Linked DNA regions of Rosistilla oblonga. The main gene of each other region encodes a partner of the protein of the gene in region 2 in a complex. Links are inferred from orthologs where the notes say so. Each region holds a gene or a part of one and is shown on either strand. Other genes may lie near its edges.

Evidence for each region. Proteins that work in one complex are often made in the same cells at the same time.
Region 1: the proteins of secY (region 2) and secA are in contact, whole or in part, in a crystal structure (PDB 3DIN), measured with the Thermotoga maritima proteins. The link is inferred for Rosistilla oblonga from one-to-one orthologs. Residues at the interface, in WP_004081795.1 of Thermotoga maritima: Glu108, Gly109, Glu110, Glu111, Ala236, Glu237, Arg238, Arg239, Ile240, Thr241, Ile242, Gln243, Tyr244, Ala245, Arg246, Arg247, Val248, Thr249, Gly250, Arg251, Arg252, Val253, Tyr254, Gly256, Ala257, Ser258, Thr259, Tyr260, Leu261, Pro262; in WP_004082002.1 of Thermotoga maritima: Glu261, Ala262, Arg263, Lys300, Ala301, Arg302, Thr303, Ile304, Ile305, Leu323, Tyr324, Asp325, Pro326, Val329, Ser330, Tyr333, Ile336, Lys340, Phe345, Val349, Glu363, Phe364, Tyr374, Ser375, Gly376, Gly377, Glu393, Ile395, Thr482, Ser483.

What each region holds. Positions count from the first base shown.
Region 1 is NZ_CP036292.1:5,453,183-5,458,572, reverse strand. Bases 845-5,124 are described here. They hold secA (preprotein translocase subunit SecA), read right to left. Parts: upstream 4,744-5,124; coding sequence 1,045-4,743; downstream 845-1,044. Other genes in these bases: CA51_RS19305 (3-deoxy-D-manno-octulosonic acid transferase), read right to left, coding at 845-932. Also shown: more of CA51_RS19305, read right to left, coding at 1-844. UniProt on the Escherichia coli protein: Required for protein export, interacts with the SecYEG preprotein conducting channel.
Region 2 is NZ_CP036292.1:6,114,049-6,118,077, reverse strand. Bases 1,111-4,029 are described here. They hold secY (preprotein translocase subunit SecY), read right to left. Parts: upstream 3,299-4,029; coding sequence 1,922-3,298; downstream 1,111-1,921. Other genes in these bases: rplO (50S ribosomal protein L15), read right to left, coding at 3,516-4,028; CA51_RS21730 (adenylate kinase), read right to left, coding at 1,150-1,740. In the rest of the region: CA51_RS21740 (SDR family oxidoreductase), read left to right, coding at 1-193; CA51_RS21735 (aminotransferase class IV), read right to left, coding at 208-1,023. UniProt on the Escherichia coli protein: The central subunit of the protein translocation channel SecYEG. Consists of two halves formed by TMs 1-5 and 6-10.

The sequences.
Region 1 (5,390 bases), 660 kb from region 2 along the record:
ACTAATAATACGGTATCGCCAGGCCACGATTCGGCTGGCGTCTGCAATTCGCTGCGACGGCGTAGCTTGAGCCCCGCACCTACCACTTGGTCGGCAACGGCCTTAAAGCGTTCGGGGTGCCGCGGGACGAGGATCAGTCGCAGTTGAGGGAACCGATCTGCCAAGCGACGATAGATGTCGAGTGCGATCCGTTCCTCCGGCGCCTGGGTGCTACCAGCGATCCAAACGATCTGTTCCTTGCTGGCGGCCGATAACTTTCGCAGCGCGACGACTTCGGGAGCATGTCGATCGGTCCGCGCGCCGTCGAACTTGATCGATCCCGTCACGCGGACGCGGCTGGGATCAACTCCTAATTGCAAGAAGCGGCGGGCGTAGGTTTCGTCTTGAGCGAGGACCAGCGAGAGGCGGCGAAACGTTGGCCGCAGCAGCGAGGCAAAGCGGCGGTAACCGCGGAAGCTCCGTTCGCTGAGCCGGGCGTTTATCACAACAACTTCCGCTCCCTTTTGCCTCGTGATCGCAATCAGGTTCGGCCAGAGTTCTAATTCGCTGAGGACGAGGACATCGGGGCGAATTCGCCGGAAGGCACGCCGCACGGCCCAACTGAAGTCCAGCGGGCAATAGAAGACCGTGTGTTCGGGGAATCGCGTGCGAGCTAACTGCATGCCCGTCGCGGTTGTCGTGCTGATCACGATCTGCATGTCGGGACGCGATTGCTGCAGACGTTGGACGACGTTGGAGAGCAGATTGACTTCGCCCACACTGACCGCGTGCAGCCAAGCACATGGCTGATTGCCCTCGCGATGCGGGACGTTGCCCAGCAATTTTGCTGACCAGCCCGCTCGGTACTTGCCAGTTCGCAACGATCGCCAAACCAGGAACGGCGAGATGGCAACGGCGGCCAACAGGTAGGCGATGTTTAAAAGATAAGTCATCTCAGCATCCTTGCGAGGTTCCGCCATGCGTCAGAGGGATTGTGAACGCTTCCTGCGTTCCCCAAGACGCTACGATTCAACCACGGAATGCTGCGGCAACGCAATACCCAACCTAGGCGTAAGTGCCATGTCGCTTGCAGCAAGCCTTATATTTCTTGCCGCTGCCACAGGGGCACTTATCGTTCGGGCGGATTTTTTCGCCACGGTTGCGAACCGGTTCGATCTTCGCGTCGCCATCTTGGCTGGCGCTGGCCGCTTCGTTTGCCTGGTCGGCTCCCGCGTCGATCCCGCTGGGCGTATCGTCGTGGCGTTCCTGGGCTCCCATGAACGTACTGCGAACAAAATCTTCGTTCAGGCTCTCCATGCGGAAGATCAGGTCGGTTGTTCGTTCGCCAATCGAGGTCCACATGGTTTCGAACAATCGCATGCCTTCGCGTTTGTATTCGACCTTGGGGTCCATTTGGGCGTAGCTTTTCAACGACACGCTGCTGCGCAGATGATCCATCGCCAGCAGATGGTCCTTCCAGGCGGTGTCGACAATGTTCAGCAACACCTGGCGTTCCATCCGTCGCATTTCGGGATGATAGCGTTCGTCGACTGCGCCATCGACGGTCCGCAGCATCGTTGCGCGGTCCATCCGTGCGATCTCGTCCTTGGGCAGGCGCACTCGCAGTTCTTCGTGCATCCACTGCGTCAACGCATCGAGCGATTCGTCGCTGCCAGCGGCGATCGTGGCTGTTGTTCCCGCGTCGGCTCCGGCAAACAGATCCTCGACTCGTTTGCGAGCATCCGAATGTAGCGATCCCGCTTGGTCGTTCGATCGGCTGCTGATATCGACCAGCAATTGCTTCAGTTCATCACGCTGCAGGCTTCGCAGGTCCTCGACGGCCACTTCGACGCCAAAGCGGTCTTGAGCCCAGAGCGCAAGTCCTTCGCGATCGATTCGGTTTTGGCCTCCGGAGTTATCGCAGAACCGCGACAGCCCAGCCAGGATTGGGTATTCAGCCTCTTTGACCGAATAGGCTTGTTGAGCGCGTTGAACCAATAACGCTTTGATGTCTTTGGATTCCAGGTCTCGCATCTCGTCGACGGTGACCTCGATGCCAAACTTATCGCGGACCCAGTTGGCAATCGTTTGCAGGCCAAAGTCGGCGGCCAGGAACATTTCGCCCGGCGACAGGTCGACCTTCGCGATCGCTTTGCAACCAGCATCGGTCAGCTGTTCTTCCAGCTCGCGGCGTTCAAGTTGCTTGAGATCCTTGTCGCGATAGTTGGTTCCGTATTTGGTGTTGCACCAATTGACCAACGCGTTCCAGTTCCAGTCGGCTTCGTCCTCTTCGTAAGGCAGGTTCTCTTCGACCGCTTCGAGCACCATCGCTTCGGCGGCTCGTTCGGCCTGATCCTTGGCGTACTGCTCGGCTGCCTGGTAGTCCATGTTGCGGAAGTCTTTTGGTTCCAGCTGACATCCCAATTGGCTACCGCTCCAGGCCGCAAACGATTCCGCACCGTAGTGCTCCGACGCCAGGATGTCGACGTAATGATCGACCTGTCCCTTGATCTGCGAGAGGATCAATTCACTGCAGCTGACGCCATCGAGGATTTGTTGGCGGTAGGTGTAGACCCGCTTCCGCTGCTCATCCATGACTTCGTCGTATTCGAGCAGGCTTTTACGAATTTCAAAGTTGCGTTCTTCGACCTTCTTCTGCGCCGAAGCGATCCGGCGGGAAACCATCGCGCTTTCGATCGCTTCGCCTTCGGTCATGCCAAGCTTGACCATCACGCTCTTGACCCAATCGCCAGCGAAGATCCGCATCAGGTCGTCTTCAAGCGACAGGAAGAAGCGGCTGGAGCCAAAGTCGCCTTGACGACCGCAACGACCACGCAACTGGAGATCGATCCGGCGGGATTCGTGTCGTTCGGTACCGATCACCATCAGTCCGCCACGCGTCCGCACCTCTTCGGCCGCTTCCTTCATCTTCTCGCGTTCTTGAATCTCACCGACCAACGCATCCCATTCTTCTTTGGGGACTTCCAGGCGTGTCGGGTATTTGTCTTGCAGTTGAGCCCATGCCATCGTCTCGGGGTTACCACCGAGGATGATGTCGGTACCACGACCCGCCATGTTGGTCGCGATCGTGACGGCTCCCAATCGACCCGCTTGAGCGACGATCTCAGCTTCGCGCTTGTGCTGTTTAGCGTTCAAGACTTCGTGCTTGATGCCACGGCGTTCGAGCAGGCTGCCCAGTCGCTCGCTCTTTTCGATCGACACGGTGCCAACCAGGACGGGGCGGCCGGAGCGTTCGATCGATTCGATCTTCTCGCGCGGCACGCTCTGTTTGTTCTTCTCGCCCTTGACGATGATGCTGATTTCGGAGTCGTTCTCAGACTGGATCGTGCCCCAAACTTCCGAGCCATCCTTCATTTCAAGGATGTCCCACTTGGCGGCGCGTTCGATCTCTTGGGCAACCGCTTCGTACTTCTCGCGTTCGGACATGTAGATCACGTCGGGATTTTCGATTCGCTTGAGCACACGGTTTGTTGGAATCTCGACCACGTCCAAGTGGTAGATCTTCCAGAACTCGTTGGCTTCGGTCATCGCCGTACCGGTCATACCCGAGAGTTTGTTGTACAGCTTGAAGAAGTTTTGCAGCGTGATGGTCGCCATCGTCTGCGTTTCTTCTTTGATTCGCACACCCTCTTTGGCTTCGACCGATTGGTGCAATCCGTCGGACCACTGACGGCCTTCCATCAGACGACCGGTGAATTCATCGACGATCACGATCTGACCATCTTTGACGACGTAGTTGACGTCGCGTTTATAGAGGTGCAGCGCCTTGAGCGAATTGTCGATCAAGTGCGGCCATTCCATGTTGCCAGCGGTGTAGAAGCTTTCCACGCCAGCCAGTTTCTCCGCTTCGCGAACGCCTTCGTCGCTGAGCGTGACGGAGTGATCCTTCTCGTTGACCGTGAAGTGCAATTCCTTCTGCAATTGCTTGGCGATCCGATTCGCTTCGGCGTATTTCTGCGGATCGGTGTGCGCTGGGCCGGAGATGATCAACGGCGTTCGCGCCTCGTCGATCAAGATATTGTCGACCTCATCGATGATCGCATAGTTCAGTGGGCCCTGGCTCTGCTGCATCTCTTTCGGGAAGCGATCGTCGCCGCGCGCCGCCGGACGCATGTTGTCGCGGAGGTAATCGAAGCCAAATTCGTTGTTCGTGCCGTAAGTGATGTCACACGCGTAAGCTGCCTGGCGAGCGCTGGTGCTCATCCCGCCTTGGATCGTACCGATCGTCAGCCCCAAGCCCATGTACAGCGGAGCCATCCACTCCATATCGCGGCGAGCCAGATAATCGTTGACTGTGATCACGTGGACCCCTTTGCCCTCCAAGGCGTTGAGGTAACACGGGAGCGTGGCGACGAGAGTCTTTCCTTCACCGGTGACCATTTCGGCGATCGCACCGGAGTGCAGCACCATACCACCGATCATCTGTACGTCGTAGTGACGCATGTTCAACCAGCGCTTGCCCCCTTCGCGGCAGACCGCAAACGCTTCTTCCAGAATGTCGTCGAGAGTTTCGCCAGCGCGCAAGCGGTTGCGGAACAGTTGAGTCTGTTCGCGCAGCTCCTCGTCGCTCATCGACTGGTATTTCGGTTCCAACGCATTTATCTGTTCGACGCGAGCAGTCAGCTTTTTCAGCTGACGGGCGTTCTGCGATCCGAATACCGCCGTCGCACCACGCTCGACCATGCCCAATAGGCCGCCGAAGATAACGCCGAGTAATTCCCAGATGCGTTCCAATATTGCCATCGTATTCCTAATCCAGTCGTGTCAATCATCCCTGCGCTTGCCGTCGTGCGGCAGGCGGTTGCAGGCGATTCCTCTCGCTACTTCTTAATGGACATCCCAATCCAACGGAATCGCGGAACCTATTTCACCGCAAGGAAGCGACTACAACTATCTCTAGTATTAATTTTTTTGTTTGATTCGTACGCGTCCGCTCAAACGTGTACATTTGGCGGTGGAGTTGCTACCGATCGAGCGTGACTCTGGCTGCAAACCACCGCTGCAACGAATTACGACACCACGGGTGCCCGACGTCTTTTAGGGAGACGTGGACCGTAAATATCGACATATCCTAAAGTTACGGATTTGCAGAATTGGGGTCAACCGCGATCGCTGGCCCCGGCAATGACGCATTCTGCCAGCTTTCTAATAGTAATGGTTCGCCGCAAGTCGCAAAATCGGGGCATTGGTTGGAATCGTTTGAATGCTTAGGACCAACCTAAAGTCCATATTTATCTAAAACTACGCATGCCACCTAGTTGACCTTGTGTTTGCAAGCGGTAAACTCTGCGTGAACCCACCTTCCTTTAAAAAACTCCATGGAGAGACTTACGATGCGTTCAATTCTTGCTGTATGTGTTGTTGCGACTTTGATCTCGTTCACCGCTACT
Region 2 (4,029 bases):
CACCTATTACGAAGAGATCGCGCGGGTTCTCGGTCGTCCATTGCCAACCTTCGTCTCACCCGACCCCGCGGCGATGGTTAGTCGACGAGCGACAACCAGCAAGCGAATCTGGACGGCTCGCTTTCGCCGCGACCTCTGCCCTCGGTTAGCATTCCCCGATTACCGCGCCGGGCTGCGCGACGTGCTTCGCTAGCGCGGTCGGTTCGATCATTGCGACTCGCCCGTCAGTGCCCGGAATGCATCGGCCAGCTGTCGATAGATCGGACCGCTGCGGTTGTTACCGAACCAGATGCCCGCGCCTGTCCCTGTCAGCAGGATCTCATCGGCGGCAGCGAACATCGCCGGTTGCAGCGGTTGGTCTCGCCACGCGATCCCTGCCTCGTCGGCCAATTGCCGGACGACGCCCAGCGAAACGCCCGGCAACACGCGATGTGGCGGTGCGGAATAGATGCATCCTTCTCGAACCAGCAGGATGTTCGCCGATGCGGTCTCGGTAAGCGAACCATCGGTATCGACCAAGACAGCCGTTGCCGAGGGATCGATCTGGTGAGCCTGTTCCCCGGCCAGGTAGTAGTGGATTCGGCTGCGATGTTTGGCAGCTCGGGGGATCGATTCATCGGGAGGTTGGATCACCGAAGTGACCACCAACGCTTCTCCTTCGCTCTGCAGACGCTGCAGCCTGGCGAGATCGAGCGGCGATAGGTGCGCAATCACCGTCGGCGTCCGGTCGCGTAGCTTGCCCGGAGTGATCAGTAAAGTAATCCCGACGTCCGGTGGAGCCGCGTTGATCCGTAGGAGTTCTTCGATGCAGGCGGGCATCGCATCGATAGCCGGTCCTGCGTCGATCGATAGCAGCGACGTCGTGTGGCGAAGTCGACAGAGATGATCGTCCAAGCGAAACACTCGGCTCGAATAGGTCCGCAACCGCTCGACAGCGATCACGCCTTGGAACACTCCCAAGTCGTCGACCGGCAACGCGACTTCCCCATCGATCCATTCCCCACTGCGATACCAGATCGACATATCGGTGAAACCCATTTGGGAGACAAGCAAACCGTAAAAAGAAGCCCTGGAGCGAAGGCCTTCAGCGTGTCATGAAGCCGGATGGACCAGACGCGAGAACGACTGATCCATTGTGCCCATCAATTGCTAGTTTGCGCTACGCATAAGTTCCATGCGGGCCCGAACGCGATCGAGGATCTGTTGGAAGACAGCTTCGGGACTTTGGCAGCCGTCGATGCGTTCGACTAAACCGCGTTGAGCGTAGAAGTCCAACAGCGGCGAGGTTTGGCGGTGGTAGACGCGCAGTCTCTGCTGGATCGTCTCGGCGTTGTCGTCGGCGCGGTTCTCGATTTCGGCTCGTTTGAGCAAGCGTTGCACCAACGCATCTTCATCAACGTCCAAATTCAGGACCATCGAAATCCGGTCGTTTTTGCTCGCCAATTGTTCGCCGAGCAATTGAGCCTGCAGCAGGGTCCGCGGGAAGCCGTCGAACATGCATCCGCTGTCACATTGCTCGCGACGCAGGAACTCTTCGACAATTCGTACGACAAGAAAGTCGGGGGCCAAACGGCCTGTATCGATGTACGATGCTACAAGCTTTCCAAGCGAACTGGATTCGCCACGGATCTCACGCAGCATGTCGCCGGTGGAAAGATGTGGCACCGAGAGATGGTCCACAAGCTGTTTGCACTGCGTTCCTTTGCCCGCGCCAGGAGGCCCAATGAAAATGATTCGCATTGGATCTCTCCCTTGGAATGCAGGATGCCGATTCGCTCGCAAAGCCTAACCGCGACGCGAAAAGGCCTTAGCATAACAACGTTTGCGTCGAAGCCAACCGACCGACGTTGAATCGGCGATCCGAGCGGCCGCCGAAAGATCGGCCGCTGCGTACTACTTGAACATCGCCGTAGCCGGCGAATTAGCCTTCCAGCAGACCGCGGTAGTTCCGCATCACCAGGTGGCTATCGATCTTCTGAATCAGATCGAACGCGACGCTCACCGCGATCAACAATCCGGTACCACCGTAGAAACCAGCGATCGAATACGATACGCCCAGCGAACCGTAAACGATGGTCGGAACAATGGCGACGATTGCCAGGAACGCCGCACCGACGTAGGTGATCCGAACCATAACCTTCTCAAGATAGTCGGCGGTTCGCTTACCGGGACGATATCCGGGGATAAACGTTCCGTGATCCTTCAATTGATCGGACATCTCTTTCGGATTGAAAGTGATCGCCGTCCAGAAGTAACAGAAGAAGAAGATCAGAGCGACATACAGCATGTTGTAGACAAACGATGTGCCGCTGCTCATGATCGATCCGAAGCCGTTCAGAGCCGAGAACATCATCGTGCCGGGAGTGAACGATTTCGACAGGAATTGAAGCATTACGCCTGGGATCATCAACAAACTGCTAGCGAAAATGATCGGCATGACGCCAGCTTGGTTGATACGCAGTGGAAGGAACTGGCGGTTCCCACCGTAGACGCGACGTCCGCGGGTGAACTTTGCACTTTGAGTAGGAATACGACGTTGTCCCAGCGTGATAAAGACCACGCCAAAGACCACCGCGACAAAGAGCACTATCAAGATGATGAGCGTCTCAATACCGACCGTACCCTTCGAAAGGCCAACCAGTTCGGTCTTCATATTCTGGATCAGGTCGAACAACGCACCTGGCATTTGAGCCAAGATGCCTGCCATGATCAACAAACTGATACCGTTACCGATACCGTATTCGTCGATCTGTTCACCCAGCCACATCAGGAAGATGGTACCGCAGGTCATGATTAAGACCGCGGTGATTTGCCAACCCCAATACAGCGTGTTGCTATCGTCGGCAAAGAAGTTTGGATTGACTTTACTGGCTTCGCCCTCGCCGCCAGCCATCAGCCAGAACTTCAGATACATGTAGCTCTGAATCAAGCACAAGACAACGGTCAGATAACGTGTGTATTCGTTGATCTTCTTACGGCCAGCTTCGCCTTCTTTCTTCAGCTCTTCGATAGGAGCCCAAACGCTACCGAGCAGCTGGAAGATAATCGAGGCCGAGATGTAGGGCATGATACCCAGACCGAAGATCGTCGCCTGGCGAAGATCGCTCGCGGCGAACAAGCTGACCTTCTCAAAGAACTGCGACGCGGTGTCCTCACCGGCCGAAGGGGCCAGGTTTTGGTTCATCATCGGCAGCGAGATATGAAAGCCGATGCGATAGATGGCTAGCAATCCAAGCGTGAGCAGGATTTTATTACGTAGCTCAGGGATCGTAAAAACGACGCGTAATTTTTCCAGCATGGTCTAATCCGTTCCTTGGCCCACGCCACCGGCGTCCCTCGTTAACGGGGACCTCATCAGATGCTTGAGCTTCGTAAATTTTGGTTTCGTTTGCGACAAGCGTCTGGCATCTTGAGACTGCTTAACGACGTTTGTCCTATCGTCAATGGACAACAAACAGTCGGGGCATCGCCCAATTTTTTTGTGCTTCCTTCGGGAACGACCCCGAAGAGCCACACTATTTGTGAGCTCGTTGAACTTCGCCCGACTTCAACAATTCGGCGCGTTCCTTTGGAAGACGCTTGGCTGTCAGGATGGTGACTTCACCGCCCGCTGCTTTGATCTTTTCAACAGCGCTCTTGCTGAAGCGATGCGCCGAAACCTTCAGTTTCTTCGTCAGTTCGCCATTACCGAGGATCTTCAGTTCATCGAAGATACCGGTCAGCACGCGAGTCGATGTCAGCAATTCGGGAGTGATCTCCATGCCGTCATCGCACAACGCTTCCAGATCTGCAACGTTCATGACCTTGATGGTCGGCGCGAATGCGTTGTTGAAACCGCGCTTAGGAATGCGGCGGAACAACGGCATCGAACCACCTTGGAAGCTCGGCTTGCGGCTGTAACCGCTACGGCTCTTGTGACCCTTATGACCACGACCGGCAGTCTTGCCGTGTCCCGATCCGGGGCCGCGGCCGATCCGCTTGCGTTTGCGATTCTTGGTAATGCCGGTGTTGACGTCGTGAAGTTTCATT